4 regions of the Mesorhizobium sp. BR1-1-3 genome follow, and region 3 is predicted to be linked to each of the others. Evidence: riboswitches for the same ligand, from Rfam matches in the RefSeq annotation. Region 3 holds a riboswitch; each other region holds the start of a gene.
What was found. A riboswitch is a leader RNA that binds a small molecule or an ion and turns the genes downstream of it on or off. The one in region 3 is predicted to bind cobalamin.
Positions count from the first base shown of each region.

Region 1 (5,932 bases), on a different contig from region 3:
CGGCTTCCGCCGGCGCATAGCCCTTGCCCTTCTGGGTGACGACATGGATGAGCACCGGGCCTTCGCCATTGTCTCGGACATTTTTCAGGACCGGGATCAGATGCTCCAGATTGTGGCCGTCGATCGGGCCGATGTGATAGAAGCCGAGTTCCTCGAACAGCGTGCCGCCGGTGACGTAGCCGCGTGCATGCTCGACCGCCCTTGTGATCGCACGATCCGCACGCTTGCCGAGATAAGACGTCAGTTTTTTGCCGAAATCGCGCAGGCCGATATAGGCCTTGCCGGAGGCCAGCCGCGCCAGATAGGCGCTCATGGCGCCGGTTGGCGGCGCGATCGACATGTCGTTGTCGTTGAGAATGACGATCAGCCGTGCATCGAGCGCGCCGGCATTGTTCATCGCCTCGTAGGCCATGCCGGCAGACATGGCGCCGTCGCCGATGACGGCGATGACATTGTTGCGGCCGCCGGAGAGATCGCGGGCCGCGGCCATGCCGAGGCCGGCCGATATCGATGTCGAGGAGTGGGCAGCGCCGAATGGATCGTACTCGCTCTCGGCGCGGCGGGTGAAGCCGGATAGGCCGCCTTCCTGGCGCAGCGTGCGGATACGGTCGCGGCGGCCGGTCAGGATCTTGTGCGGATAGGCCTGGTGGCCGACATCCCAGATCAGCCGGTCGTCCGGGGTGTTGAAGACATAGTGCAGCGCCACTGTCAGCTCGACCACGCCAAGGCCGGCGCCCAGATGACCACCCGTGCGGGATACCGCGTCGACCAGTTCGGCGCGAAGCTCGGACGCCAGTTGCGGCAGCTCACTCTCGGCAAGCATGCGCAGGTCGGCCGGGATGCGGGCCTTGTCGAGAAGCGGCGTATGCGGCGTTGCGTTCACGGTGCTCAGGCTTTCGGTTGATGGGCGAAATAGGCCGCCGGCCGGCGAAAGTAAATGCGTGTCAGTGACGCGGATCAGACTGTGGTCTTTTGCTTCTATGCAGGTCGTTTCCCCAAAACCGGGCCACTTTGGGCGACAGGCATCAGCTTTCCGGCAGCGGAATGAACTCTTCCTCGTCTCCTGGAACGATGTCGAAGCGGCCTGTCTTCCATTCCTCTTTCGCCTGTTCGATACGCTCTTTCGACGACGAGACGAAATTCCACCAGATGTAACGCTTCGAACCAAGAGAGGCGCCGCCGAACAGCATGAAATGCGCCCCGGTCTGCGACGACACGACGATCTCGTCACCGGGACGGAAGACCAGCAGCCGTTCGGCTGGGAACACATCGCCCGAAATCGAGACCTCGCCTTCCAGCGTGTAAATGGCGCGCTCTTCCGCATCGGCAGGGATTTTCACGCTGGCGCCGGGCGCCAGGCGCAGGTCGGCGTAGAGCGTCTCCGAATCGGCCCTGACCGGGGACCGTAATCCTTGGAAATCGCCGATGATGAGGCGCCCGTTGACGCCTTCGGCATCAATCTCGGGAAGCCTGAGCGCTCCTGTGTTCTCGAACACAGGAGCCACCTCTTCCTTGTCGTCCGGCAGCGCCAGCCATGTCTGCAGGCCGGATACCGACATCGGCGCGCCACGCAGTTCCTCCGGCGTACGCTCCGAATGGACGATGCCGCGGCCGGCGGTCATCAAATTCACGTCGCCGGGCTGAATGACCATTTCGGTGCCGAGGGAGTCGCGGTGCCGGATCTTGCCGTCGAACAGATAGGTGACCGTCGACAGTCCGATATGCGGATGCGGACGGACGTCCAGCGCCTGGCCGGCCCGCAGGATCGCGGGACCCATGCGGTCGAAGAAGATGAACGGACCGACCAACCGCCTTTTTGCCGTTGGCAGGGCACGGCGCACCTGAAAACCACCGATGTCCTTGGCGTTCGGAATGACCATCAATTCGATCTGATCGCTGGCGAACGCATCGCCCACCTCAGGGTCTTTCCCGGGGAAGAAGCTCATGGACTCTCCTTGTCGGTGGTCGAAGGCCGCCTGGCCGCATCAGGCAAAGCGGATGGCCGCCTTTGCCCGCAGCTTGGCCGCCACCTCTTCGCGATTGCGCGGATGCTGATGGGTTTCCAGGGAATCGAGCAGTTCGCGCGCCGAGGCCGCGATGGCGTCGACGGCATGATCGAAGGCGTGCTGGTTCTGCTTCGAGGGTCGCGTCGTTCCGCTCAGCTTGCGGACGAACTGAAGGGCCGCGTCGCGCACCTCGTCATTGGTTGCCGGCGGATCAAAATTGAACAGGGTCTTGATGTTTCTGCACATCGCTTCCGTATCTCCTCTTGTCCTTGAGCTGTTTCAATCGCAACGAGTTATAGCCTCGGTCATGATCATGTCCAAAAACCGGTGAGGCGAGGCCATCGTTCGGACCGGCCTCAATCCGCGTCGAGCGGCTCCGTTCCAACCGGCTTGCCGTCGCGCGACAGCCTGATCTTCTCGACCTTGTCCTCGGCGGCCTTCAGCAGCCGGTCGCAATGCGCCTTCAGCGCCTCGCCACGTTCATAGATCCTGATCGACTGGTCGAGCGGCACGTCGCCACGCTCCAGATCATCGACGATCTTCTCCAGCGCATCGAGTGCCTGCTCGAAGCTCATCGCCTTGACGTCTTCGTTGGTCTCACCAGCCATCGTTCATCCTTTCATCAGTCGCCCGACATGGGCGGCGACCGAAAATGCCAATCCCTGCAGATCGTAGCCGCCCTCGAGCAGGCTGACGAGCCGGTTGCCGCTGTGGCGTGCCGCGCGCTGCATCAGCTGGCCGGTCGCCCAATCGAAATCATCCTCGGTCAGATTGATCTCGGCCAGCGGATCGCGGTGGTGCGCGTCGAACCCGGCCGAAATGATGATCAGGTCGGGCGCGAAATTGTCGAGCGCGGGCAGGACGCGCGACAGGAAGGCATCGCGAAACACTTCGCTGCCGGTCTGCGGCGCCAGCGGTGCGTTGACGATGTTGCCGGCGCCCGTTTCGGTCTTCGCTCCGGTGCCGGGATAAAGCGGCATCTGGTGTGTCGAGCAATAGAGCACCGAGGGATCGTCCCAGAAAATATCCTGCGTGCCATTGCCGTGATGCACGTCCCAGTCGACGATGGCAACGCGCTCGACACCGTGTTTCTTCTGCGCATAACGCGCCGCGATCGCCGCCGTGTTGAACAGGCAGAAGCCCATGGCCGTGGTCTTTTCGGCATGATGGCCGGGCGGCCGGGCGGCGACGAAGACGTTGTCGGCGCGGCCCGAAAAGACATCATCGACGGCGGCGTTGGCGGCGCCGATCGCGGTGATCGCCGCTTGCCAGCTCTTCGGACTGGCAGTGGTGTCGGCATCGATGCGGGCAATCCCCTCGTCGGGGATGGCGGCGCGCACGCGGGCGACGAAATCGGCGGGATGCGCGTAGAGGATGGTGGCCTCGTCGCCTTCCGGCGCCTGGATACGATCGAGCGCGGCAAAGGCTTCCTCATCGAGCACGCGCTCGATGGCGCGCAGGCGGTCGGGCCGCTCGGGATGTCCGGGCGGCGTGAGATGCTCGAGGAAGATCGGATGCGTGTAGAGACGGGTGGTCATCGTCCTAATCTAGTGACCCGGATCGACAAAGGCCATGCACGGGCGGCCGATGACTGGGGAAAATCGCGCCTGCGTCCATTCGCGTCGCCGCGGGCATTGGCCTCGCCGGCGCTTCGGCGTAAGGTTCTTGGTACTGCCTGGTGCCCGCCGCAAGCGGGAGAATCGGGAACACGGTTGAATTCCGTGGCGTGCCCAACGCTGTGAGGGGGACCGCGCCGGTAAATGCCACTGTCGATGACGGGAAGGCACCGGACGCGGGTTGATCCCAAGCCAGAAGACCGGCCTGGCAGGCATCGTCATCCGCATGGTCGGGCGGGTGGCATCAGAGCGACGTGCGTCCATTTGGACGCACAAAGTACGCTCTGACCGTTTTGAATCTGCAATCGCAAGGGGACAAGCGATGCCGGAACAGATGACCGCTGCCATTGACGATGGATTCGACCAGAATGCGCGCGATGCGGTCTATCGCGCCATGTTCACGCGGCGCGACGTGCGCAGCCATTTCCTGCCCACCGCGATCGATGACGACGTGCTGGCGCGGCTGCTGCTTGCCGCCCATCATGCGCCATCGGTAGGCTTCATGCAGCCATGGAATTTCATTGTCATTCGTGACATCGAGCGACGCGAAAGGGTGCGCGACCTGTTCCTGGCCGCGCGCGAGCAGGAACTGCCGGCGATCGAGGCGGAAAAACAGGCGCTGTACCGCAAGCTCAAGCTGGAAGGCATCTGCGAGAGCGCGCTCAACATCTGCATCACTTGCGACCGGCAGCGCTCGAAAGGTTCGCCGCTGGGACGCTGGCACAATCCGGAGATGGATCTCTACAGCACCGTCTGCGCGGTGCAGAATTTCTGGCTGGCCGCGCGTGCCGAGGGCGTTGGCGTCGGCTGGGTGAGCATCATCGAGGCTGAGGCGCTGAAGCGGCTGTTGGCCATTCCGGATCACGTAACGCCAATCGCCTATCTCTGCGTCGGCCGTGTTTCCGAGTTCGCTTCCAAACCGGACCTTGAAACGCATGGTTGGGGACGGCGGCTGCCGCTGCCGGAACTGATCATGAGCGAGACGTTTTCCGGGCAAGGCGAGACACAGCTCAAGTCCACCGTGGCGCGCCTCAACACCGTTTCTGCCTCACCAGACACCACCTGCCCGGCCGATCAGGGTGTGGCGCCGGCCGTACCCCAGCGCGAACCGCCGAAGGAGGCGAGCGCCTTGTCCTTGAGCTCCCTGAACTTCGACGACGCCTCGGCCAACCGGGCGTCCCAGGCCGGATCCGGCACCTGGCCCGCGATGGTCTTGAAATAGACCTGCATCAGGCAAGCGATGGCGAAAGGCTCGATGAAGGCCGCCTTGAACGCCCAGGCGAAGACGACGGCGAGCACGAAGGCCCAGCCGGCGAGCTGGCCGGGCATCAGGAACAGAATGGCGCCGGCAGGCGCCAGCATCATCAGAAAGATGACGAACGACACGCCCCACATGATGACCGCCAGCCAGACGGCGTTCTTGACCATGACCTTGCCGTTCTGGGCATAGAGCACGACGCCTTGGCGCGCCGTCTCGAAGGGTGAGGCTGAATTGATGCGGATGTTGTAGCCGAGGATGATCTCGTCGACATAGGTCAGCGACAGGCGGATCACCGTGTTGATGAAGGAGACCAGGCCGCTCAGGCCCGGTATCGGCAGGAAGGCGGCGATACCGCCGAGCAGGCCGGTGATGGCGCGGATGGCACCCTTGACGAGTTGGTCGACGACGAAAAGGATGTTGGCCTCGGCGAAACGCTGGGTCACAACATCCCTGGCGTAGGCGATCTGGTCCTGACCTGCGGGAATGTCGCGGCCGTCGATCAGATGAACTATGACGGCGATGTGGCCGGCCTTGACGATATAGAGGATGTATTCGCGGATCCAGTAGACCGCGATCGAGACGATGCCAAACCCGACCACGCCGCCCCACAGGGCAAAGGACATGGGCCCGTCGGGATCGGTGGAGATATGGCCGACGCCATAGCCGACCGAGGCACCGGTGCCGGTCGCCATGATGTAGGCCAGCGTGATGCCGAAATAGACGATCATACGAAAGAAGATGAACGGCCAGGTCCGCATCATGATGGACACCGACCGGCCGATCTCGAAATCCCACATGTGCCCCGAATCTCCGCCTCAGAGATGGTGGAAGAAGATGAACTCAACCCGGCGATTGTCAATTGCCGGCCCCTGACGCCGAAGCGCGACGAATTCGGGGCAACGGTTTTCTTTCGCAGCCTTTCGCCGGCGCGTTGTCTGACGGAGCATCAAACGAAAAACCCGCCTGTGCGGCGGGTCACCGGCGCAAATCAGCACCATGGACGAATATGTACCTTAGCTGAGGGCAGATGTCAAGAAAAAATTCCTATC
Region 1 covers NZ_JAIUIC010000004.1:213,382-219,313, reverse strand. The annotation lists gene dxs (1-deoxy-D-xylulose-5-phosphate synthase) at 1-883, opposite strand, end outside; gene LB559_RS11215 (pirin family protein) at 1,026-1,946, opposite strand; gene LB559_RS11210 (DUF2277 domain-containing protein) at 1,986-2,252, opposite strand; gene LB559_RS11205 (exodeoxyribonuclease VII small subunit) at 2,363-2,614, opposite strand; gene LB559_RS11200 (histone deacetylase family protein) at 2,618-3,544, opposite strand; cobalamin riboswitch at 3,666-3,846, shown strand; partial or broken gene bluB (5,6-dimethylbenzimidazole synthase) at 3,849-4,574, shown strand; gene LB559_RS11190 (hypothetical protein) at 4,697-5,680, opposite strand.
Region 1: it holds a riboswitch for cobalamin, as region 3 does, so the genes downstream of both, bluB (5,6-dimethylbenzimidazole synthase) here and LB559_RS23125 (aromatic ring-hydroxylating oxygenase subunit alpha) in region 3, are expected to answer to the same signal.

Region 2 (5,932 bases), on a different contig from region 3:
TGTCAGTCCTGATCGCTTTCCTGTCATTGGTCGTCGAATTCGCCCTCGGTTACCCCGACTGGCTGTTTCGCGCCATCGGCCATCCGGTGACGTGGTTCGGCAGGCTGATATCCTTTCTCGACCGCAGGCTCAACCGCGCCACTGATCCCGACGCGCTGCGTCGCAAGCGCGGTGTCCAGGCGCTGCTGGTCATCGTGCTGGTGCCGGCGGTGATCGGCCTCAGCGTACAGATCCTGTTCTGGTTCGTTCCCATGGGCCTCGTCATCACGGCCCTTCTGGCAACGTCGCTGCTGTCGCAGAAGAGCCTCTATGAGCATGTCGAGGCGGTGGCTGACGCCCTCGACACCGGCGGCCTCGCCTTGGCCCGCCTTGCCGTTTCGCGGATCGTCGGTCGCGACCCTGAAACGCTCGACCGGGCCGGTGTCTGCCGCGCGGCGATCGAGAGCCTGGCCGAGAATTTTTCCGACGGCATCGTCGCCCCTGCCTTCTGGACCGGCGTCGGCGGCCTGGCCGGCGGCGCCGCCTACAAGGCCGCCAACACCGCCGATTCGATGATCGGCCACCGCACCCCGCGCCACGAGGCGTTCGGCTGGGCGGCGGCGCGCTTCGACGACTGGATCAACCTGCCGGCGTCGCGGCTGACGGCGCTTCTGATCGTGCTGGCGGCGTTCTTCGTCAAAGGCGCTGACGCGAAAAAAGCCTGGCATGCGGTGCGGCGCGACGCGAAAAAACACCGCTCGCCCAATGCCGGCTGGCCGGAAGCGGCGATGGCCGGTGCGCTCGGCCTGGCGCTCGCCGGCCCGCGCTTCTATGGCGGCGTGCTGGTCGACGACGTCTTCATGGGCGAAGGTGGGCGGCGTGAAGCCGACAGCCTCGACATCAGGCAGGCGCTGAAACTCTATCGCGTCGCCGACTATCTGCTGATCGCTCTGTTCGGGTTGGTTTCGGTCGTTGTCATCGTTGTGACCTAACCTCACCCTCCCCCGTCTGGGGAGGTTGAGGAACACTCAGAACTCGATCCCCTGCTGCGCTTTCACGCCGGCGGAAAAATGATGCTTGGTCACGCCCATTTCGGTGACGAGGTCTGCGGCCTCGACCAGCGCCGGCTTGGCGTTGCGGCCGGTGACAACGACATGCAGGCCCTCGCGCCGCGCTTTTAGCGCGCCAACCACTCTGTCGAGATCGAGATAGTCGTAGCGCAGCGCAATGTTCAATTCGTCGAGCACCAGCAGGCTGATCGACGGATCGGCCATCAGTTCGAGCACCTTGGCCCAGGCGGCTTCGGCGGCAGCGATGTCGCGCTTCAGATCCTGGGTTTCCCAGGTGAACCCCTCGCCCATCGCGTGCCACACGACACGGTCGCCGAAGGCGGCGAAGGCGTCCTTCTCGCCGGTGTGCCACTTGCCCTTGATGAACTGGACGACACCGACGCGCTTGCCGTAGCCGAGCATCCGCAGCGCCAGCCCGAAGGCGGCCGTGGTCTTGCCTTTGCCCGGGCCGGTGTTGACGATGAGCAATCCCTTCTCGACCGTCTTGCTCGCCACCTCGGCATCCTGCACCGCCTTGCGCTTGGCCATCTTGGCGCGGTGGCGCTCTTCGTCCTTATTGTCGATATCGGTCATATCATTTCACCTTGAGCGGCAGCCCCGCCACCATCAGCAGCACCGTATCGGCAATCGCCGCGACCTGCTGGTTGAGCCGGCCGGCGGCATCGCGAAAGCGGCGCGCCAGTGCATTGTCCGGCACGATGCCTTGGCCGACTTCATTGGACACCACGAACCAGGGTCCGCGCGGCCGCGACAACACCTCCGCCAATCGCCGGCATTCAAGGTCCAGATCGTGTTCGGCCAGCATATGGTTGGTCAGCCACAGCGTCAGGCAGTCGACAAGCACCGGCCGATCGTCCGGCAAGGCGGCAAGGGCGCCGGCGAGGTCGAGCGGTGCGTCGATGGTCGTCCAGCCTTCGCCGCGCCGCGACCGGTGCAACGCGATGCGCTCACGCATCTCGTCATCATAGGCTTGCGCCGTGGCGATATAGGTCCAGGGCGGCGGCAAGGCGGTCGCCAAAATTTCGGCGCGCGCGCTCTTGCCGGAGCGCGCACCGCCGATGAGGAAGGTCAGTGTCTTGCGATCAGGCAAAGCTGTCGCGCAGGCTGGTCGCGGTGCCGGTGAAGCGGCCGCGCACCACGCCGACAACCGCGCCGAGCACCAGCCAGAACACCAGATTGGTCACGGTCACCGCCACCACGAACTGGTGATGCAGCCCTTCCGGAATCGCCGTCTCGTAACTGTCGGGCTGCGGTGCCCCGACAACATGCGGTGCGACGATCAAAAGGACGGCAAGGATCGCCAGCGGCAGCGACTTGCGGAACGCGATCAGGCCGAGACCGGCAGCGGTTGCCGCCACCGTTGCCCACCACCAGATCTGGCGCTGGGTGAGATCGGCGGCCGGCATGGCCGGCAGTTCCGGCGGCAGGCCGAGGCCCGGCGCCAGCGTGAACACGGCAAAGCCGGCCAAGCCCCAGAACACGCCCTGGCGCCAACCACCGATACCGCCGGCGAATTCGGAAACCGCGACCAGGATCAACCCGAAGCCGATGCCGGTGACGATGTTGGCAAGCACGCTGAAGGCGAAACGCTCGAAACCGTCTGCCGGCGCCCAGCCCTCGTCTTCCGCCGCAGCAGTCGCTTCGGCAGGGGCCGGAGCGGCTGCGCTCATGGCATTGCTATCCGTTGCTGCCGGAGCGGCATGGTCATGGTGATGCCCGCCGCCCGCCTGTTCGTAGACTTCCGCCTTCAGGATCAGCGGCACGGTCGCATAGGCCTGCATGCAGGCAAGAACGACGCCGGCCACGAGCCCTGCGATCGCCGCGATGAACACGACGTTGCGAAACAGGTTCATGATGTCAGCCCCTCGTCAGTGGCAGGGAAATGCCATCGAATGGCGATAGTCGTGAGCCGCATTGTGGACCGCATCGATATGCGAGAAGCCGACAAAGCCCATCACGAAAATGCCGAGCAGCGCGGCGAGCGCGAGCTGCATGAAGCGCGACTGCGAGGAGACGGAAGCGCCGAGGGAGACGGAAGCGGTAGTCATGTCTTGTCCTTTCGCCCTCCACCCGAGGGCATCGAAGTCAGTTTCCTGTCGCCGGCAGGTCTCCTGGCTCACGGATCAGCGTCCTTCCCCACCTTCCCGAAGAAAAATCTTCAGTGGCATATGGAGAGGACTACCGCACACAGTTGCGGGGGCAGCCACGGCATTGGGCGAAATCCGCCCTTACCGCATTCCCTCTTGGCTCCAAAATGGAACCGGCGACACCGGCGACTATAGGCAGAATCCTCGCGTCCGGCAAACCAAATTCCGCCGGCGACCGTTGCGAATGCGCCATGAAGGTCAAAGCGATTTCGGCAGATAGCGCCACGTCACGAAGCCGCAGACCGCCGCCAGCAGGCCGAGCGTGACGAACACCGAGCCCAGGCCGAAGAAGGCCAGCACCACCGAATAGACCAGCGGCGGCGTCAGCTCGGAAAAGTCGAGATAGGTGCGATAGACCGCCGCCATCTGCGATCTTTCATAGGAGCGCACCGAGCGCATGAAGGCGGTCGAGCCGAGCGCGTCGAGTGCAATGGTGAAGAAGGCGCCGCAGAGCAGGAAGGCGCCGGTGAGCAGCGGCACGGTTTCGCCGACGAAGCCCGCCGCCAGAAGCGCGACCGACATGGCGAAATAGGCAAATGTCATGGTCCTGCGGCCGCCAAAGCGCTTTCCCGCCTTGCCCCAGAAAATCGCCATGAACAAAAGCGCGTTGCCGGCCGAAACCAGCAGGCCGCCGGCCAGCTTGCCCTCACCCGTAATGACCATGAACAGCGGCCCATAGACGAAGAACGTCGTCCAGAAACAGGAGCGCCCAAACGCGATCAGCCAGGCCAGCCTGAGCCTGGGCTGGGCGATGAAGCGGCCGATATTGGCGAGCGGATTGGCTGGTCGCGTCTTGCCGGGACGGATCGACGGGTTGTCGCCGAGCCGGTAGGTCCAGAACAATGCCAGCAGCGCTAACGCGAACACGGCCACCGCGCCATGCGCGGCATAGACGCCGAAGCGCGTGTAGAGGAAGATGCCGAGCGTCGGCCCACCGGTCCAGGCCAGCATCGACCACGCCATGCGCAGCGATTCGGCCTGCATGAAGTCGGTCTTGCGGATGTGGTCCATGATGTAGAGGTTGAGCGTGATCGACAGCGCGCTGGCTCCCATCACCCGGCACAGCATGCCGGCCAGTTGCCCGGCAAGCGTGTCGGTGACGAAGAACAGCGAGCCGATGGCCAGCAGGCAGGCGCCCGCCGTGTAGACCCAGCGCCGGGCGAAACGGCGGATCAGCATCGGCATGAACAATGTCACCGACAGGCCGAGCATCGCCACGACGGTGTAGAGGATCGAGACGATCTGCTCGTTGTGCAGGATCTCGTAAGCTTGGATCGGGATGACGCTCGACACCGTGGCGCGGGCGAAGGATTCGACCGCATAGAGCGAAGCGAAGGTGCGCGCGTCCGCGGCCTTGAGGGCCGGTAGCCAGATCGGATGGCGCACATGGGTGGACATTGCTTTCCCCGAAGCAGATTCACCGGGTCAAATCTGCCGTGGCGACCTCAGCGCCAATAAGAGGAAACCGACGTGCATCCGGCAAAAGCGAAGCCGGCCAAAGGCTTTCCGGCACTGGCCCAATGCCGCGGCTGATCCGGCGTTATCGGCAGGGTTGCCGGTCTTCTTTTGTCCTGGGCAACCGTGATAGTCCTCCAGCGGGGCTGAATCAGAATGCGAGACCATGAGCATCCAAACGCCGACCGCGCCCGTTCAGGATCGACCAAAGCGCATCGTCGCCATCGACATCGTGCGCGGCATCGCGCTGATCGCCATGGCAAGCTACCATTTCACCTGGGATCTGGAGTTCTTCGGCTACACCGATCCCGGCCTGACCGCCTTCGGCTGGTGGAAGATTTACGCGCGCTGCATCGCCTCGACCTTCCTGTTCCTGGTCGGCGTCAGCCTGTATCTCGCCCACGGCCGACAAATCCGCTGGAACGGCTTTTGGAAGCGGTTCGCCATGGTCGCCGGAGCCGCGATCGCGATTTCGGTCGTCACCCGCATAGCCACTCCGGACGGCTTCATCTTCTTCGGCATCTTGCACGAGATCGCGCTGGCCAGCCTGCTCGGTCTCGCCTTCCTGCGCCTGCCGGCGCTGCTGACGCTTGTCGTCGCCGCGCTCGTTATCGCCGCCCCCGTCTATCTGCGCTTCGAGGCCTTCGATCACCCATGGCTGTGGTGGGTCGGCCTGTCGGCGACCAATCCGCGCTCCAACGACTACGTTCCGCTGTTTCCGTGGTTCGGCGCCGTACTTGCGGGCATCGCGGTGACGAAACTCGCCGCAGGTGCCGGCCTGCTTGCCAGGCTTGCCAATCTGGCGCCCGGTCGCTTGGCCAACCCACTGGTCTTCATCGGCCGGCACAGCCTGGCTTTCTATTTGATCCACCAGCCGCTGCTCATCGGCTGCGTCTGGCTGTTCTCGCAAATCATGCCGGCGCAGGTCGAAACCCCGCAGGTGAATTTCCTCAAAACCTGTCAGCTGTCCTGCGAGCAGTCGCGCGACACCGAGTTCTGTACGAGCTACTGTGTCTGCATGCTCGATACGCTCGAGGGCGAGTCCACGCTTGATAGGCTCTACAACAACGATCAGACTGCGGAGTGGAAAGCGCATTTGTCCGATCTCGCCGGCATGTGCACCGCCAAGACCGACAGCAAGTTGATGGAGGGAGGGGCCGAATGACCGAGAACCAGCCGAAGCCGGGGCTCATACCGTGGCCGCCGCTGATCTACATCGCCGCCATCGCCGTCAGCATCGCACTGGGCCTGCTCTATCCCCTGCCCTGGATCGGCGACCTG
Region 2 covers NZ_JAIUIC010000009.1:77,850-83,781, forward strand. The annotation lists gene cbiB (adenosylcobinamide-phosphate synthase CbiB) at 1-971, shown strand, start outside; gene cobD (threonine-phosphate decarboxylase CobD) at 1-1, opposite strand, end outside; gene cobO (cob(I)yrinic acid a,c-diamide adenosyltransferase) at 1,008-1,622, opposite strand; gene cobU (bifunctional adenosylcobinamide kinase/adenosylcobinamide-phosphate guanylyltransferase) at 1,624-2,139, opposite strand; gene LB559_RS20420 (CbtA family protein) at 2,132-2,902, opposite strand; gene LB559_RS20425 (CbtB domain-containing protein) at 2,918-3,097, opposite strand; cobalamin riboswitch at 3,133-3,329, opposite strand; gene LB559_RS20430 (MFS transporter) at 3,395-4,594, opposite strand; gene LB559_RS20435 (heparan-alpha-glucosaminide N-acetyltransferase) at 4,818-5,816, shown strand; gene LB559_RS20440 (methyltransferase family protein) at 5,813-5,932, shown strand, end outside.
Region 2: it holds a riboswitch for cobalamin, as region 3 does, so the genes downstream of both, LB559_RS20425 (CbtB domain-containing protein) here and LB559_RS23125 (aromatic ring-hydroxylating oxygenase subunit alpha) in region 3, are expected to answer to the same signal.

Region 3 (5,932 bases):
CGACCTCGTGGATGGGATCGACGACAATGAGGTCGGCAAGGTCGTCATGGATGTCGACCTTGAGGGGCTCGCCGGCAGCGGCGAGCTGAGCCAGCAATTCGCTGGGAACCGGTCTTGCCACGCCATCGGTTGCGGCCGCCAGCAAACCGAATTCGAGCAATTGTGAAACAAAGCCGTCAATCGCGGCGGCATCGAGGGCGCCAATTCCGGTCGCGGCGCCGACCAGTTCGGAGGCAGGCACGCCGGACGACAGTGCATCCCAAAGCCTGCTGCCTGAATCAGAGAAGCCGAAATATTTACCGGTGGTCAGGTCGAGAACGACGGCTTCGCCATCGAAGGATTCAAAGACGATATCCTTGCTGGCAATGGCATATACGCCGGATTGTCGCATGTTTGCTCCCCGCCGAAGCAGGCCGCGGAGATGATCTTCGGGCCCTACGGTCAACCCCACCGTTGCAGGCGTCTAACCATTTGCAGGGTTTTTGGCAAGATGGCTTAGGCCCGGGCGAGCGCAGCTGCAGGCCGCGCGGGCATGGACAGTCTCTGACCGTGCCTGCCGGTCACGCCTCGATTTCAAGCGCCGAAAGCGGCTTCGAGCAACAGGCGAGGATAAAGCCGTCCTCGATTTCGTGATCGAGGATGCCGCCATTGTGGCTCATCTCGACGTCGCCCGCGACCTTCCTCACCTTGCAGGTGCCGCACAGGCCGAACTCGCAGGCGGCGGGAATCCGCACCCCCGAGGCGCGTGCCGTCTGCAGCACCGTCTGGCCGGCGACGCATTCGGCATCGACATCGGAATGCGAGAACCGGATCGGTGTCACGGCCTCCACGGTGGCAGCGGCGCCGTCTTCCGCCGGCGGCGAGAACGGCGCCGGGATCTCCTCCACGGCAGGCGCGGCAAAGCTTTCCTGATGGTATTTCGCCATGTCGAAGCCGGCTGCGTCCAGCATGCCGCGCACGGCGCGCATGAAAGGATCGGGGCCGCAGCAGAAAATCTCGCGCTCGCGGAAATCGGGCGCCAGCAATGGCAGCCGGATCGCGTCGATGCGGCCCATATGGCCGAACCAGCCCTCGCGGCTCGACCGCTCCTCGATCATGAAGCCGAGCGACAGCCCAGGCATGCGGCTGCCGAGCAGTTCGAGCTCCTTGCGGAAAATGATCTCTTCCGGGCGGCGCGCGCAGTTGACGAAGCCGACATCGGTCCATGGCGCGCAGTCGTTCAGCCAGCGCAGCATCGACATCATCGGCGTCACGCCGGAGCCGGCCGAAATGAACAGGTATTTGGCCGCCGGGTGGCTGTGCAGCGAGAAGTCGCCAGTCGGCCCATAGGCCTTGACGTGCGAACCGGGCGTCAGATGGTCGAACATCCAGCGCGTACCGGTGCTGCCCGCCTGCGCCTTCACCGTCACCGCGATCGAGAACGGCCGCGACGGCGAGGACGACAGCGTGTAGGTGCGCATCAGCGGCCCGTCCGATGTCGGCAGTTCCAGAGTCACGAACTGCCCCGGTTTGTAGCGGAACCAGGTCTGGTTGTCGGAGCGGAAGGTGAAGGTCTTCACGTCAGGCGCTTCGTCGCTGACGCCGATCACTTCCAGCACCTGCAGCCTGTCGTTCCAGGGCGTCATCTGGTCGAGATGGCGATAGAGGCCAAGGTCCGTCATCGCATTCATCCTCTTGTCCCCTGGGCTAGGCGACGCTGCGCAGGGCCGGCCGGCCGCCTTCGGCAAGGCGCGGCCCGATGAACGACGCGTACCACTCGACGAACTGGATCACGCCGCCCTCATGCAGCTCCGAATAGGGGCCTGGTTCATAGGCCGGCGACAGGATGCCGAAGGCGTTTTCCTCGACGATGCGGCGGTCCTGGTCGTTGGTCTCGGTCCAGACATGGGTGAGCTCAGCGAGGTCGTAGTCGACGCCTTCGACCGCATCCTTGTGGACGAGCCATTTCGTTGTCACCGCGGTTTCCGTGGCACTGATCGGCAGCACGCGGAAGGTAACGGCGTGGTCGCCGAGGATATGGTTCCAGGTCGTCGGATAGTGATAGAGCAGCAAGGAGCCGATGCGGTCGGTTGAAACGCTGTCGGACAGGTTCTTCTGGACCGCCCGTTTTCCCGTCATGGTGTAGCTGACGGCATCGCGCAGCAGCGGCGCGCGGGTGGCGCGGTACTGCCCTGCCGGATCGATGCGGAATTTGCTCGGCAAGCCTGATGCCTCGCATCTGGCCCAGTGTGCGACCATTTCAGGGTCGCTGTCGGCGCCATGGACGCCGGTTATGGTTGGAGCCTCGGGGAAGGTCTTGCACAACTCGGGATGATTGGCGGCGCAGTGGTAGCACTCGCGGTTGTTTTCCCAGACCAGCTTCCAGTTGCCCTTCTCGACGATCGTGCTCTCGAAGGCGATCTTTGCTTCACGCAGCCGGTGCGGCAAAAGATAGGGTTCGATCATCGCCCGCATCGGCGCGAAATCTGCCGGTTCCTTGGCCAGGCAGATGAAGATGTAGCCGCCGACGCTCTCGCAGGCGACCGGCTTCAGGCCGAAATCACTCTTGTCGAAACCGTCGGCCATCTGGCGGGCAAACAGCAGGCGGCCGTCCAGCTCGTAGGTCCATTGATGATACGGGCAGACGAGCTTTGCCGCGGTACCCTTCTCCGTGTTGCACACGCGGCTGCCGCGATGGCGGCAGGAATTGTGGAAGACGTTGATCTTGCCGTGCTGGTCGCGGACAAGGACGACCGGATAATCGCCGACCTGCACGGTGATGTAGCTGCCCGGCTTCGGCAGTTCGCAATCATGGCCGATGAACAGCCAGTCGCGATACCAGATCAGCTCCATGTCGAGCTTGAAGTAGTCCGGATCGGTGTAGAAGGGCTGCTCCAGCGAAAAGCCTTGCCGGCGCCCCTTCAGGAGCCTCAGCATGTCGTTGCGGATATCCATGTCCTGTCCTCGTTCCTAAGGACTGAACTGGTGGTGACGGAGGAAGGATTGAAACGCAGGCCGGCTGTGTGCCGGACATGCGCTATCCACCTCTTGACCGCCCACCGCGATCAGTCGAGATCTAAAAATCTCGGGCTGGTTTCCGGGCTCTGGAGTTGTCCTTGCGGACCATCGCGACACCTTCCCAGGCGGTTGCCCAGTGGTCTCCCGTTGCGACTTGAACTCCACCACCGTTGCGGGGGCAGCGCCGGATTCTGACCGGCTTCCCAATTCTCCGCCTCGTCGTCACGAAGCGGCACCTGAGATGGTATGATCTAACCACGATCGCGGGCGCGCCGTCGGCATGAAAACGACATCGTATCCATGCGGCGCGACACGGCATGCGAAACGCTACTGCAGATCGTCGCGGGCCAAGATCCCACCTCCCGGGCGGCCATTTGCCGGCTGCGATCTTCCCGAATCCGACCCTTCGCGGGGGTCAAAAAAGGTTAACGGTTTCGAAAAGTGACTATTAGCTTGCTCTAAAATCGAACCGAACGGTTCGTTTCTGTTGACGGTGCGTGCAGGACGGTGTGAACGCTGGGCCTCTGAAACAGTCAGTGATCCATCAGGTGGCTACACCTAACCCACTGATAAGAAGAAGAAAAATGCATCCTTAGATTCCATTGGCACAATTTCAAGGTGTGGATTCATGGTCCACACGGAACAACTTCGTGATTGGAAAAGACGACCTTGCCCTCCCACATCGGGGCTGTCCGAACGACGCGAATTTCATTTCCAAGACACGCCGCTAGACGGACGGAAAAAAGACGATACTGGAGTACCAAAAATGAAAAAGATCATTCTCACTGCCGCAGCCCTTCTGGCCATTTCCGGCAGCGCCTTCGCTGGTAGCGACCACTACGGTTCCAACGCCGCGGCAGCCACTGCTGTCGACAGCTCGTACACCGCTTCGACCAAGAAGTCGGAACCGGCTGCTCAGGCGCCTGCCCAGGGTGCTGACCGCAACCTCTTCGGCAACAACTAACAGCCGATTCCCAGTTTCCCGGTCGACGGCGGGCTCGCCCGCCGCCCTGGCGAAATCCAGACATTCAGGAGTATTCAAGATGAACAAGATCCTCATTGCTGCCGCCGCCGTTCTGGCCATCACCGGCAGCGCTTTCGCGGGCAGCGACAACTACGGTTCGAACGGCCCCAACCAGCCTGCCGCCGCTGTGGACCAGTCGTACACGGCTTCCACCAAGACCTCGGAACCGGCTGCCCAGACGCCCGCTCAGGGCAGCGACCGTAACCTCTTCGGTCGCTAACAACCAATTTCGCAACCGACGGCAGCTGTGTCTGCCGTCCTGGCGAAATCCAGAATTCAGGAGACTAAAATGAACAAGATCCTCATTGCTGCCGCCGCCGTTCTGGCCATCACCGGCAGTGCCTTCGCCGGCAGCGACAACTTTGGCTCCAATGGTGCCAATCAGCCTGCCGCCACGACTTCGGTCGACAGCACGCGCACCTCTTCGGTACGCAACACCGGTTCGCCGGTTTACAAGCTGCTGAACTCGTCGGGTGACACCACCCAGAAGTCTGCTCCGCAAGGTGCCGACCGCAACCTCTTCGGCAACAACTAACAACCGAAGTCGATCTCCAAGTCAAAGAGCGGCGGGCCCGGCCCGCCGCTCTTTTTTTGTGCCTGACACGGTAATTGCGGTTAAGCCGCCTTTGCTTCCACTTCATGCAACGCGAAAGAACGTCCATCCGCGTCGAAGATATGCAGGTCCTCGCCATTGGCGCTCAGCCGCAATGTCGAGCCGCGCTTGACCTCGACATTGCCGGGCAGCTTGGTCACCAGCGGCAGATCGGCGCGGCCGATGTCGACATAGACAAGCTGCACCTCGCCGAGTTGCTCGACATAGTCGACCGTCCCCTCGAACAGATAGTCCGCGCCGCTGGCGATGATCAGGTCCTCCGGCCGCACGCCAAAGCTCACCGCGGCGCCCTTTGCCGAAGCCGGCGTCGCAATCGGCACGGTCGCCTTGCGTCCGCCGACATGGCTGACGACGGTCGGGTTTCCGGTCTTTTCGATGGTCGCCGGCAGGATGTTCATGGCCGGCGAGCCGATGAACTGGGCAACGAACAGATTGCCGGGCTTCTTGTAGAGGTCCATCGGCGTGCCGACCTGCTCGATATGGCCGTCCTTGAGCACCACGATGCGGTCGGCCAGCGTCATCGCCTCGACCTGGTCGTGGGTAACGTAGATCATGGTCGTGTTGGGCATCGATTCCTTGAGCTTGGCGATCTCGATGCGGGTGGCGACGCGCAGCGCGGCGTCGAGGTTCGAAAGCGGCTCGTCGAACAGGAACACCTTCGGATTGCGCACGATGGCGCGGCCGATGGCGACGCGCTGGCGCTGGCCACCCGACATCGCCTTGGGCAGGCGGTCGAGATATTTGGTCAGCTGCAGGATCTCGGCGGCCTGGCGCACGCGGCGGTCGATCTCGGCCTTGTTCTCTTTGCCGATCTTCATCGAGAACGCCATGTTGTCGTAGACGGTCATGTGCGGGTACAGCGCGTAGGACTGGAACACCATGGCGATGCCCCGCTTCGACGGCGGCACGTCGTTCACCACTTCGCCGGCTATTCTGAGTTCGCCGGAGGTGATTTCCTCGAGCCCGGCGATCGACCTCAGCAATGTCGACTTGCCGCAGCCCGACGGGCCGACGAAGACGATGAACTCGCCCGACTTAATATCGAGGTCGATGCCGTGGAGAATGTTCAGATTGCCGTAGGACTTCTTCACTTGTCTTAGCGTGACATCGGCCATTGGTTTCCTCCAGTGATTGGAAATTCAGTCGAGACGCCCGAACCAGGCGCCGTAGCCGCCAAGCTCGATGGAACCGCTGCTCGCCTGCCCCGAAAATCCGTGCCCGGGCAGAGGTTGCAGCGATCGGCCGCCAAGGTCAACCTTGGCCCGCCCGGCTCCCAGATTGAAGACGCAGACGATCTG
Region 3 covers NZ_JAIUIC010000011.1:84,313-90,244, reverse strand. The annotation lists gene LB559_RS23135 (PqqD family protein) at 1-391, opposite strand, end outside; gene LB559_RS23130 (hybrid-cluster NAD(P)-dependent oxidoreductase) at 561-1,661, opposite strand; gene LB559_RS23125 (aromatic ring-hydroxylating oxygenase subunit alpha) at 1,687-2,934, opposite strand; cobalamin riboswitch at 3,050-3,252, opposite strand; gene LB559_RS23120 (DUF680 domain-containing protein) at 3,764-3,961, shown strand; gene LB559_RS23115 (DUF680 domain-containing protein) at 4,041-4,241, shown strand; gene LB559_RS23110 (DUF680 domain-containing protein) at 4,311-4,556, shown strand; gene LB559_RS23105 (ABC transporter ATP-binding protein) at 4,637-5,749, opposite strand; gene LB559_RS23100 (alpha-glucosidase) at 5,774-5,932, opposite strand, start outside.

Region 4 (5,932 bases), on a different contig from region 3:
GGTCATAGTAATGATTGACGCGCGGCCCGACGGCCTGCAGCAAGAGCCGCATCGGCTTGCCGCCGACCTCGACGAAGCCTTTTACGCGCAGCACGTTCTCTTCTTCGGCGACCGTGGCGACACGCTTTGCCAGCTCGTCCGGATTGGCGATCGAGGCAATGTCGACGATGAACGTGTCGAAGTCGTCATGCTCGTGGTCGAATGCGCCGTCATGATGGGACTTGCGGTTTTCGATGTCGTCCTCGACGGCGAGACCGAGCCCGAGCAGCACCGAGGGATCGACCTTGCCATGCGAGGTCGGCACAATCTTCACCGCGCGGGCGGAGTGTTCGCCAATGATGGCATTGGCGCGGGCGGTGCCGGCGGCGTCCATCAGGTCGCTCTTCGACAGGATGATCAGGTCGGCGCAGGCGATCTGGTCCTCGAACAGTTCTTCCACCGGATCGTCGTGGTCGAGCGTCTCGTCCCCGGCGCGCTGCGCCTGGAGGGCCTCCATGTCGTTGGCGACGCGGCCTTCGGCCAATGCCGGTCCGTCGACCACGGCGATGACGCCATCGACGGTCACCCGGCTTTTCACGCTCGGCCACTGAAAGGCCTGGACCAGCGGCTTGGGCAGTGCCAGGCCCGAGGTTTCGATCAGGATATGGTCGACCTTCGGCGTCAGCGACAGGATTTGGTCGAGCGCCGGGACGAAATCATCGGCGACAGTGCAGCAGATACAGCCATTGGCCAGTTCTACGATGTTTTCCTCGGGGCAGGTGTCGATACCGCATCCCTTGAGGATCTCGCCATCGATGCCGATGTCGCCGAATTCGTTGACGATGATGGCGATGCGCTTGCCGCCGGCGTTTTCCAGGAGATGGCGGACCAGCGTCGTCTTGCCGGCGCCGAGGAAGCCGGTGACGACGGTGCAGGGAACGCGGGATACGGAAGTGGTCATGGTCAATCCTTCAGCATGTCGATGGGTGGAATGCGGGCCACGAGGCCGCGCTTGAGGCTATCGGGGCGGCCACGCCACGGGATCAGGCCATCTTTCGAGGTGGCGAAGAGCTTTGCGCCTGTCACGAGGTCGGCGCCGCTGGTCGCGGTCAGGTCGCCGAAGACATAGCTCCAGCAGCCGTCGCGCAGGATCGCGGCGCTGAGGCGCCGCTTGCAATTGCCAAGGCATTCGACGCTGCGGATGCGGATATCGTCGCCAGCGGCGGCGCGGCGCGTGTCGTCCGTCAGCAACTCGCCGGCGCGGGGATGAGCGTCGGAGCCGGTCTCATTGCGGCAGGAGCCGCAGACGATGATGGTGACGCCGGCCAAGGCATCATCATGGCCGGACGAAATATCCGCTGTGCCAGCCGAAAAACTGCTGTCGTGGTCCAAAGATCGGGCTCCTTGCCCGGAAACCCGCCGGGCGATCGGATTCTACAGTCGCAGACGGCAGGTCTCCTGGCTCGCGAGTCATCGCCTTGGGTAGCCGCCTTCCCGGGAATTCCCAGTGGTTTTCGGCCTTGGCTCTTCGCTTACAGTTGCGGGGACAGCCGCGGATTTGGGATTTTGCCCGGCACCGCATTCCCTCTTAGCCCTTGCCGTTGCGGGCAAGGGACCATCTGGAACCGGATTTAGGCTTTTGCGGGCGGCGGTGTCAACGCGAGCTTACGACACGGCTATGTCGGCCAGCGCCGCGCCCAAATCGCCGGCAGGCGTCACTTCGATGCGTTCGAGCCCGAGCCAACCTTGCATCTGCTTCAATTCCTCGAACAGCTCCGCAGCGGTTTCAGGCGGCGCACCGGGCTCGGCATAGGCCGCATGGACCCGCAGTATGCTGGCCGGGCGATCGGCCTTGAGGTCGACGCGCGCCACGATCCGGTCGCCGAGCAGGAACGGCAGGACATAATAGCCATACTGCCGCTTGTCGGCCGGTGTGTAGATCTCGATGCGGTAGTGGAAATCGAACAGCCGCTCGGTGCGCGAGCGCTCGAAGACGACCGGATCGAAGGGTGCCAGCAAGGCGCGGGCCCCGACTTTGCGCGGCAGACGGGCGTCCCGGTGAAGATACGCCGGCTTGTCCCAGCCTTCGACACGCACCGGCAGCAACTCGCCCGTTTGAACCAGTTCCTCCAACCGGCCTTTCATATCGGCCGGCGACAGGCGGAAATAGTCGCGCAAATCGCCTGAAGTCGCCACGCCGTGGGCGCGGGCGGAAATGCGCAGCAATTCGCGGTGCGCGTCCTCAGGCGTCGGCACCGGCAGATCGAGGATCGCCTGCGGCAGCACGCGCTCGGGCAGGTCATAGAAGCGCTCGAAACCGCGGCGGTGCGCCGTGGTGATGCGGCCGGCCCAGAACAGCCATTCGAAGGCGTGTTTGGCATGGCTCCAGCCCCACCAGCCGCCCGAACCTTTCTGGCCCTCCAGCGCGGAAGCGGCGATCGGGCCGCGCTCGGCGACCTCGCGGTAGATCTCTTCGATGTAGGCGGCGTGCTCGCGGCCCCATTTGGCGAGACCCAGATACATTTCCTCGCCCCGCTCGGCGCGCTGCATGCGCCAGCGCATCAGCGGGTATGTCTCGACCGGCAGGAAGGAGGCCTCGTGCGCCCAATATTCGAAAACCATGCGCTTGCGCGTCACGGCCGCGTTGTCGAGCAGCGAGAACGGGTAGGGGCCAAGGCGCGAATAGAGCGGCATATAATGAGCGCGCACCACCGCGCTGACGGAATCGATCTGCAACAGGCCGGTGCGGGAGAGGGTGCGGGCAAAATGCCGGCGGTCGGGCGTGCCGGTCGGGCGAGGATCGAGGAACCCCTGGGCGGCAAGGGCGATGCGCCGGGCCATCGGGAGCGAGATCTTTTCCTTCATGCAGGTATCACTTTGACGTGTTTTGACCGAGGGTCGAATGGCTGATTCCAACCCATGCTAGCAGGGTTTTGGCGGCATCCATGTCAGGAGAGAAAAGTGGAGTAAAAAGCGAAGGAAATCAAACAGGAGCGGATCGGACCAGTTTGCCGCGATATGCCGTCCAGGTCGATGTTTTGAACAAGGTTTGACTTGCTTCGCTGGAAGTGCTGCGCTAACCCTCGCCGCGTTGCAGCATAGGCCCTTAAAACGGTTCAGCGGTTAAACTGTCACGCTTCCGCATTAGGGTCCGGTGCTGTAATCAACGTGGATTGGCGCCAACGGAAAGCCGAGCATGAACGCACTCTTGAGCTCATACCTGCCCATCGTCCTGTTCATAGGCGTGGCGCTGGTTGTCGGCCTGGCGCTGCTGGCCGCGCCCTTCCTGGTGGCCTACCGCAATCCCGATCCCGAAAAGCTTTCCGCCTACGAGTGCGGTTTCAACTCGTTCGACGACGCCCGCATGAGGTTCGACATCCGTTTCTACCTGGTGTCGATCCTGTTCATCATCTTCGACCTGGAAGTAGCCTTCCTGTTTCCGTGGGCGGTGTCGTTTTCGAAGATCGGCATGCTCGGTTTCTGGTCGATGATGGTTTTTTTGGCGGTGCTGACCATCGGCTTTGCCTATGAATGGAAAAAAGGAGCGCTGGAATGGGATTGAACGACAGTTCAGGCACCCTCGTCGCGCCGAAGCCCAAGGGCATCATCGATCCCAACACCGGCAGGCCGGTGGGGGAGGACGATCCCTTCTTCCTCGAGATCAACAACGAGTTGGCCGACAAGGGCTTTCTGGTCACTTCGACCGAGGCGCTCATCACCTGGGCGCGCAGCGGGTCGCTGATGTTCATGACGTTCGGCCTCGCCTGCTGCGCGGTCGAGATGATCCACACCTCGATGCCGCGCTATGATTCGGAGCGGTTCGGCGTCGCGCCACGCGCGTCTCCGCGCCAGTCCGACATCATGATCGTCGCCGGCACGCTGACCAACAAGATGGCGCCGGCGCTGCGCAAGGTCTACGACCAGATGCCGGAGCCGCGCTACGTCATCTCGATGGGCTCCTGCGCCAATGGCGGCGGCTATTACCACTATTCCTATTCGGTGGTGCGCGGCTGCGACCGCATCGTGCCGGTCGACATCTATGTGCCCGGCTGTCCGCCGAGCGCCGAAGCGCTGCTCTACGGCATTCTTCTCTTGCAGAAGAAGATCCGCCGCACCGGCACGATCGAACGGTAAATCCATGACCGCATCCCTGAGCGAACTGTCGACCTATCTCGGCGAGAAGCTGATCGGCCGCGTGAACGAGGCTGATATCGCCTATGGCGAACTCACCATCCATGTCGAGCCGCGCGATCTGGTCGAGGTGATGACCTTCCTGCGCGACGATGCGCGCTGCCAGTTCATCTCGATCATCGATGTCTGCGGCGCCGACTATCCGTCGCGGGCCAAGCGTTTCGACGTCGTCTATCACCTGTTGTCGCCGAAGCAGAATGTGCGCGTCCGCGTCAAGGTGCAGGCCGACGAGGAAACCATGGTGCCGTCGATCACCGGCGTCTATCCCGGCGCCGACTGGTTCGAGCGCGAGACCTACGATCTCTACGGCGTTTTGTTCTCCGGCCATCCCGACCTGCGCCGCCTGCTGACCGACTATGGCTTCGAAGGCCATCCCTTGCGCAAGGATTTCCCGCTGACCGGCTTCGTCGAGGTGCGCTACGACGACGAGGCCAAGCGCGTTATCTATGAGCCGGTCGAGCTCAAGCAGGAATTCCGCAATTTCGATTTTCTGTCCCCGTGGGAAGGTACGGATTACGTGCTGCCGGGTGACGAGAAGGCAAAGCAGTAAATGGCTGAAACCTCCGTCCGCAACTTCAACATCAATTTCGGCCCGCAACACCCCGCGGCGCACGGCGTTTTGCGCCTTGTGCTGGAGCTGGACGGCGAAGTCGTCGATCGCGTCGATCCGCATATCGGACTGCTGCATCGCGGTACCGAAAAGCTGATCGAAGCCAAAACCTATCTGCAGGCGGTACCCTATCTCGACCGGCTCGACTATTGCGCGCCGATGAACCAGGAACATGCCTTTGCGCTGGCCGCCGAGCGTCTGCTCGGCATCGAGGTGCCGAAGCGTGGCCAGGTGATCCGCGTTCTCTACAGCGAGATCGGCCGCATCATGTCGCACATCCTCAATGTGACGACGCAGGCGATGGACGTCGGTGCGCTGACGCCGCCGCTGTGGGGCTTCGTCGAACGCGAAAAGCTGATGGTGTTCTATGAGCGCGCCTCCGGTTCGCGCATGCATGCCGCTTATTTTCGGCCCGGCGGCGTCCATCAGGACCTGCCGCGTCAACTGGTCGAGGACATCGGCAAGTGGATCGACCCGTTCCTGAAGTCGATCGACGACCTCGACCGGCTGCTGACCGGCAACCGCATCTTCAAGCAGCGCAATGTCGATATTGGCATCGTCTCGCTGGCGGATGCCTGGGCCTGGGGTTTTTCGGGCGTGATGGTGCGTGGCTCGGGTGCAGCCTGGGATCTGCGCAAGTCGCAACCCTATGAATGCTATTCGGAGATGGATTTCGATATTCCGATCGGCAAGAACGGCGACTGCTTCGACCGCTACCTCGTGCGCATGGAAGAAATGCGCCAGTCGGCGAAGATTATGCGCCAGTGCGTCGACCTTTTGCTCGGCAAGGAGAGCACCGGCCCGGTGTCGAACCTCGATGGCAAGGTGGTGCCGCCCAAGCGCCAGGCAATGAAGCGCTCGATGGAAGCGCTGATCCATCACTTCAAGCTCTACACCGAGGGTTATCGCGTGCCGGCCGGCGAGGTTTACGCCGCTGTCGAGGCGCCGAAGGGCGAATTCGGCGTCTATCTGGTTTCCGACGGCTCCAACAAGCCCTACCGCTGCAAGCTGCGCGCGCCGGGTTTCGCGCATCTGCAGGCGATGGATTTCCTCTGCCGCGGCCACATGCTGGCCGACGTCACCGCCGTTCTCGGCTCCCTCGACATCGTGTTTGGTGAGGTCGATCGCTAAATGTCAGTCCGCCGTCTCGCA
Region 4 covers NZ_JAIUIC010000009.1:109,598-115,529, reverse strand. The annotation lists gene cobW (cobalamin biosynthesis protein CobW) at 1-940, opposite strand, end outside; gene LB559_RS20590 (DUF1636 family protein) at 943-1,371, opposite strand; cobalamin riboswitch at 1,410-1,614, opposite strand; gene LB559_RS20585 (winged helix-turn-helix domain-containing protein) at 1,645-2,844, opposite strand; gene LB559_RS20580 (NADH-quinone oxidoreductase subunit A) at 3,176-3,541, shown strand; gene LB559_RS20575 (NuoB/complex I 20 kDa subunit family protein) at 3,532-4,113, shown strand; gene LB559_RS20570 (NADH-quinone oxidoreductase subunit C) at 4,118-4,720, shown strand; gene LB559_RS20565 (NADH-quinone oxidoreductase subunit D) at 4,721-5,911, shown strand; gene LB559_RS20560 (NADH-quinone oxidoreductase subunit E) at 5,912-5,932, shown strand, end outside.
Region 4: it holds a riboswitch for cobalamin, as region 3 does, so the genes downstream of both, LB559_RS20590 (DUF1636 family protein) here and LB559_RS23125 (aromatic ring-hydroxylating oxygenase subunit alpha) in region 3, are expected to answer to the same signal.